DNA from 3 places in the Vibrio sp. QJM3NY_27 genome. Region 1 is predicted to be linked to each of the others. Evidence: riboswitches for the same ligand, from Rfam matches in the RefSeq annotation. Region 1 holds a riboswitch; each other region holds the start of a gene.

Region 1 (2,266 bases):
GGATGTACCACTGTCATGTAATTGAGCACATGAAAACAGGATTGATGGGATATATTGAAGTTAAGTGACACCTGTAACGTTTAATATTTGCGCATGCATTCTTAGTTTCTACCCTCGCTTTTATCGACGGTAAAGCTAGAATATAGGGACTATTGTTTGGGAGGATTCATGAGTCAGTTATCTATTTTAGGTTTTATTGCCATTGGTGGCGCATTTGGTGCTTGTTCGCGTTATTTGATTTCAGAGTTATGTGTGGTGATGCTAGGACGTGGTTTCCCTTACGGTACACTGACAGTTAACGTAATTGGCTCTTTAATTATGGGTTTGCTCATCGCAGCGTTTGAGAATGAGATGGTTGCGACAGAACCATGGAGGCAGATCATCGGTCTTGGTTTCCTTGGAGCATTGACTACATTTTCTACATTTTCGATGGATAACGTGCTTCTTATGCAGCAGGGTGCTTTCTTTAAGATGGGACTCAATGTGCTACTCAACGTGGTTCTCAGCATCTCAGCAGCATGGATCGGCTTCCAACTTTTGATAAAGTCTTAAAACTTTCTTACGATTTGTTAACAACTCGGCTTGGTTTATCCAAGCCGTTTTTATATACTCGATCGAACTTGTCGGAGTGCCATATGGCTGAGACCGTTAACTCGGGATCCGTTGAACCTGATCAGGCTAATACCTGCGAAGGGAACAAGAGTAGATATCTAACTAGAATCCTTCTAGAGATCTATCTCCAGATCACAACTGTATTTTCTTGTTGTGATCCCTCTTGTAGCATCAAATCCGTCAAGCATTTTTATCCCTATAAATAATGGCTAAAAGCCAAGGAAAAATGCTATGTCGAGTCGTAAACAAGCAAGACTGGAAGCGAAGAATTTCATTGATTCTTTATCCGTACAACCTTACCCAAATTCGAAAAAGGCTTACATCCAAGGATCTCGAGAGGACATTCAAGTCCCTGTACGAGAAATATCACTCGCTGATAGCCTAGTTGGTGGCAGCAAAAAAGAGCCTGTATTCGAACCTAATGCACCCATTCAAGTTTACGATACCTCCGGTGTTTACACAGATCCTACACACGAAATAGACCTGTATAGCGGTCTTCCTAAGTTGCGAGAGCAATGGATTGAAGAGCGTGGTGATACGGAACTGTTAGACGATGTAAGCTCTGTTTACACCAAAGAACGTTTACAAGATGAAACCCTAGACGACCTTCGCTACGGCAACCTACCTAGAATTCGTCGCGCGACTGGCGATCAATGTGTTACTCAGCTGCACTATGCTCGTCAGGGGATTATTACTCCTGAGATGGAGTACATTGCGATACGTGAGAACATGGGACGTCAGAAATTCGCTGATGAGCAGCTGAACCACCAACACCCTGGCCATAACTTTGGCGCAAACCTGCCGAAAGAGATCACCCCTGAGTTCGTACGTAAAGAAGTCGCTGAAGGCCGAGCTATCATCCCGTCGAACATCAACCACCCAGAATCAGAACCGATGATTATTGGTCGTAACTTCTTAGTGAAGGTCAACGCTAATATCGGTAACTCTTCAGTAAGCTCTTCGATTGAAGAAGAAGTTGAGAAGCTAGTTTGGTCAACTCGTTGGGGGGGCGATACCGTAATGGACCTCTCAACTGGCCGTAATATCCACGAGACTCGCGAGTGGATTCTGCGTAACAGTCCAGTGCCGATTGGTACGGTTCCTATGTATCAAGCGCTTGAAAAAGTGAATGGCGTAGCCGAAGACCTTAACTGGGAAGTGATGCGTGATACCTTGATTGAACAAGCAGAGCAGGGTGTTGATTACTTCACTATCCATGCTGGTTTGTTGCTTCGCTACGTTCCGATGACGGCTAAACGTGTGACCGGTATTGTTTCTCGTGGTGGTTCTATTATCGCGAAATGGTGTCTTGCTCATCACCAAGAAAGTTTCCTTTATACCCACTTCCGAGAGATCTGTGAGATCTGTGCGAAGTACGATGTTGCACTGTCATTGGGTGACGGCCTACGTCCTGGTTCTATTGCAGATGCCAATGATGAGGCTCAGTTCTCGGAGTTACGTACTCTAGGTGAGTTGACTAAAGTAGCTTGGGAATATGATGTTCAGGTGATCATTGAAGGCCCTGGACATGTGCCAATGCACTTAATCAAAGAGAACATGGACGAGCAGTTAGAACACTGCCATGAAGCGCCTTTCTATACTTTAGGTCCACTGACGACAGATATTGCCCCTGGTTACGATCATATTACTTCAG
Region 2 (2,266 bases), 330 kb from region 1:
ACAGGCGGATTCTACCTACTTATTCCAACCAGATAACATTGATTGGTCTGTACAAGATGTTGCCGATGCGTGCCATCAACCCGCACATGTAAGTGATGACATGGATACATTCGTTGCTAGAATTGTCTCAGAGGCACAAGCGGGCGACCAAATCTTGGTAATGAGCAATGGTGGCTTTGGTGGTATTCACCAGAAACTGTTGGATGCGTTGGCACTCAAAGGCTAACTGATCCACGATCTTATATTTTGAAGTAATTGAGAACATGACAAAACACGATAAAGCTATAACCCTCGCTTTCACTGGCGCATCAGGTGCGCCTTATGGCCTGCGTTTACTTGAATGCCTTTTGGCGGCGGATTATCAGGTCTATTTACTGATATCGTCGGCTGCGCGAGTGGTGTTGGCGACCGAGCATGAACTTAAGTTACCTGCAGGACCCGATGCAGCGAAACAAGCTTTGGTTAAACACCTTGGGTGTGACCCCGAAAAGCTGGTGGTGTGTGGCAAAGATGATTGGTTCTCACCGGTTGCCTCTGGCTCTGCAGCGCCGAAGCAGATGGTCGTTTGTCCATGTTCAGCGGGAAGCTTGGCTTCAATTGCTCATGGCTTATCGGATAATCTGATTGAGCGTGCTGCAGATGTGGTCATGAAAGAACGAGGCCAACTGTTGTTGGTGGTTCGTGAGACGCCATTCTCGACGCTGCACTTAGAGAACATGCATAAGCTATCGACTATGGGCGTGACGATCATGCCTGCCGCTCCGGGGTTTTATCATCAACCTAAGTCGATTGAAGATCTGGTCGATTTTATGGTGGCGCGCATTTTGGACCATCTTGGCATCGAGCAAGGTTTAGTGCCACGTTGGGGTTACGATCAACGTAATTGATCCAAACTTGATAGCTTATTGTTAAAATTCGAATTACAATTCTGAACACTCATCGGGGAGCGAACCATTCAAATAATGAATGCGAGCTGAGATCAAGCAAGTGCTTGGGACCCGTAAACCTGAACCAGATAATGCTGGCGTAGGAATTGAGTTAGGAACAACTTCTACCGTTCTCCTCCCTCAAACCTGTGCCGCTCAGACCATGGAGAGCGTCCAGTGAAATTTACATTAACAACTCTTGCTGTTACTACAGCCATCTCTTTTTCTGCCTTTGCTGCAGACAATACCCTAACGGTTTATACCTATGACTCTTTTGCTGCGGATTGGGGCCCTCGTCCTGCCGTTGAAAAAGCATTTGAAGAAAAGTGTGGCTGCGATGTGAACTTTGTCGCGCTAGAAGATGGCGTATCTATTCTGAACCGCTTACGTCTTGAAGGTGGTAACAGCAAAGCTGATATCGTGTTAGGCCTAGATAACAATCTGATGGCTGAAGCGAAAGCGACGGGCTTATTGGCTGAGCACAATGTTGATACGTCTTCAGTGACACTTCCTAACGGCTGGGACGACAGCACCTTTGTTCCTTATGATTTTGGTTACTTTGCGTTTATCTATAACAAAGAGAAACTAGCAAACCCACCTAAGAGCTTGAAAGAACTGGTTGAGCAGCGTGACGACCTCAAGGTTATTTACCAAGACCCACGTACATCTACGCCGGGTCAAGGCATGATGCTATGGATGAAGTCAGTATACGGTGATGAAGCGACAGCAGCTTGGAAGAAACTTGCTCAGAAGACGGTTACGGTTACTAAAGGTTGGTCTGAAGCTTACTCTATGTTCTTAAAGGGGGAGTCGGACTTAGTCTTGTCTTACACAACATCTCCTGCTTACCACATCATTGCAGAAAGTGATTCTAAGTATGCAGCTGCAAGCTTTGAAGAAGGTCATTACACTCAAGTGGAAGTGGCTGCGAAAGTTAAAGGCAGCAAAAATGAAAAACTGGCCGATGAGTTTATGGCGTTTATCTTAAGTGATGAATTCCAATCGGCGATGCCAACTGGCAACTGGATGTACCCAGTGACGGGTATCGAGCTACCCAAAGGGTTCGAGCAGTTAACAGTACCGCAGAAAGCTCTGAGTTTTACGCCTGAAGAAATCGCTGCTAAGCGTAAGCCATGGATTCGTGAATGGCAGAGTGCACTTACTTTTTAAAGGATTAGCTTTCTAGCTTAACTTTCTAAAGATGAGTTTCCTAAAGCTCAGCTTTCTAACTTTCTGTATTTAAAGGTTCGTTCGATATTAACTGAGTGAACCACTTACGGTAAAAAATCAATTTATGATAAAGAAAACACCTAAGGTCGGGATCTGGGTTGCGATACTCA
Region 3 (2,266 bases), on a different replicon from region 1:
GGTCCGTTAAAGACAATTCATCAGAGGTTGCCAATGTGCCCTGCCACTCTACCTTGTCGTCCAACAAGCCTGCCAGATAACGTAATACCGTGGTTTTCCCGCAGCCACTTCTACCCAACAATACCGTCCACTTACCTGCGTTTAAGCTAAGCGACAACCCAGACAAGGTCGCGTGCTCACTGTCGTTATAACGTAAGGAGGCATTGCTGAGTTGAACACCAACGGTATTAACGGACATTACCGTGTCCAGCGAAGAAGTGATTTACCGGGCCATGACCTTGGCCAACTTGCAACTCATCAGCGTGAGCAATCGCGCGCGAGATGTATTGTTTGCCTAGGTCGACAGCCTCTGACAGCGTATTGCCTTGCGCTAAGAAAGAAGCAATAGCAGATGAAAGCGTACAGCCTGTGCCGTGGGTGTTTTTAGTCGGGAAACGCTTCGCGCTAATCAATGCAGACGTCGTCGGGAGAATCAGTAGATCGTTACTGTTTTCATCTTTCTCTAAATGACCGCCTTTGAGAAGAACGGCTTTAGCACCTAGTGCGCGTAAATCGTCAATCATGCCCTGCATTTCGGCTTCGCTTTCAGGTACTGGCTTGCCTGTTAATGCTGCGCCTTCAGGCAAATTAGGCGTAATGATGTCTGCCAGCGGAATCAGTTCTTGCTTCAGCGTCGTGATGGCTGAGTTTTCTAGAAGAAGATCGCCACTTGTCGCAACCATTACAGGGTCAATCACTAAGTGTTTAGGTTGGTATTGCTTAATTTTGTCAGCAACGGCTTTGATGATTTGCGAATCAGCCAACATGCCGACTTTTACTGCCACGATATTGAGATCAGTAAACACTGCATCTAACTGACTAGCTACATGGTCGAGTGGAATAGGGAAAATGGCTGACACGCCTTGAGTGTTCTGAGATGTGATAGCGGTAATGACCGAACAAGCAAAACTACCGGTAGCAGACATCGCTTTAATATCAGCTTGGATCCCTGCACCGCCGCCGCTGTCTGAGCCTGCGATCGTCAATACAATCGGAGTGTTCGTTCGAATCGAACCATCAGCAGAGTGCTGTGAAACTGAGGCTTTGGGCGTTAAATCTTTTGAAATAGAACTGTGTGTCATTGTCGCTCCTACTATCTTACAAGACGTAGGAGAACGAACACTGATCGAAGGAGAAGTCGCATTAGGCTCATGAAAGTTTTCATGGGTGCAGACGTAGATCGAGTGCTTATAGTTCCCTACGCCAGTGTTAACTGAATCAGGTTCAACGGGTCTCGATTAACGATCTCAGCAAACACCAAATAAGGTATATGCCCCCCGACTATTGATAGCGATAGTAACAGCACTCTCACAACTGAGATACTGATTTTATTCAATTATAAGAATTACACATGAAAAAATTTCAATTAGGTCCAACAAAACAAATACTTATAACGTTCCTTTAGATGGCTTCGACTGTATCAACAAGCACAACACAATCAGAAACATACCTAGCCAGCCTGTAAAAGGAATCAGCTCACCGACAACGCAGACGGCAAGCACCGCTGCGACTACCGGTTCAAACAAAGTAAGTAGATTGGCACTACTCGCGGTCACGTGGCGTAAACCAAAACTGAACGCGATATAGCCCAAGCATTGTGGGATTAGCGTCAGATAACTGATGACTAATACGTTAATCTGCGAGGAAAACAGGTTCTCACCAGTAAACCAGAGCGTTGGCAGCAACAGCATCGCACCCAGGCCAAAAATACTGCCCATCGCCGCTTGTGACTTAATCCCTTTGTCGATCAGTGCTTTGGTCGCCCAAGAATAAATGGCGTAACACAAGCCTGCGAGCAAACCTAAAGCAATACCTAACAGCTTGAGATCATCACCGGATTCATTCGCCGATGAAGATTCTGAAAACACCAACAACCCAATACCCACGACACCAATCGCAAAGCTAGTGAGCCAACGTCGGTCAATATTACTCTTTTTGCTAATCAGACACTCTAGCAATGCGGAAAAGAAAGGTGCGGTAGCAATCGAAACCACGGTACCAATCGCCACGCCTGATAATTTCATTGAAGAATAGAAAGCTAAAGGATAGACCGCCAAAGCCAAAGCGCTCACTGCCAACAGCTTCTTGTTCTGCAAAAGTTTGTCGAAAGCGAATAGGATTTGTCGATACGCCAAGCCCGCTTGCATTAGGCCACCGACACCCATAGAGAAAGCACCAATCGCTAATGGGCTTAGATCAGGCGCAAAACTTGCGGCGGTGCCTGTCG

The links. Region 1 has a riboswitch for thiamine pyrophosphate ahead of thiC (phosphomethylpyrimidine synthase ThiC). Riboswitches for the same ligand answer to the same signal wherever they lie in the genome.
Region 2: it holds a riboswitch for thiamine pyrophosphate, as region 1 does, so the genes downstream of both, thiB (thiamine ABC transporter substrate binding subunit) here and thiC (phosphomethylpyrimidine synthase ThiC) in region 1, are expected to answer to the same signal.
Region 3: it holds a riboswitch for thiamine pyrophosphate, as region 1 does, so the genes downstream of both, thiD (bifunctional hydroxymethylpyrimidine kinase/phosphomethylpyrimidine kinase) here and thiC (phosphomethylpyrimidine synthase ThiC) in region 1, are expected to answer to the same signal.

Annotation. Positions count from the first base shown of each region.
Region 1 is NZ_CM173511.1:3,461,905-3,464,170, reverse strand. It holds gene AC3CIA_RS15605 (multicopper oxidase family protein) at 1-68, shown strand, start outside; gene crcB (fluoride efflux transporter CrcB) at 169-552, shown strand; TPP riboswitch at 615-713, shown strand; gene thiC (phosphomethylpyrimidine synthase ThiC) at 844-2,266, shown strand, end outside.
Region 2 is NZ_CM173511.1:3,132,617-3,134,882, reverse strand. It holds gene mpl (UDP-N-acetylmuramate:L-alanyl-gamma-D-glutamyl-meso-diaminopimelate ligase) at 1-226, shown strand, start outside; gene AC3CIA_RS14020 (flavin prenyltransferase UbiX) at 264-887, shown strand; TPP riboswitch at 931-1,050, shown strand; gene thiB (thiamine ABC transporter substrate binding subunit) at 1,104-2,096, shown strand; gene thiP (thiamine/thiamine pyrophosphate ABC transporter permease ThiP) at 2,221-2,266, shown strand, end outside.
Region 3 is NZ_CM173512.1:1,276,473-1,278,738, reverse strand. It holds gene AC3CIA_RS21330 (ABC transporter ATP-binding protein) at 1-238, opposite strand, end outside; gene thiD (bifunctional hydroxymethylpyrimidine kinase/phosphomethylpyrimidine kinase) at 228-1,121, opposite strand; TPP riboswitch at 1,218-1,329, opposite strand; gene AC3CIA_RS21320 (DMT family transporter) at 1,428-2,266, opposite strand, start outside.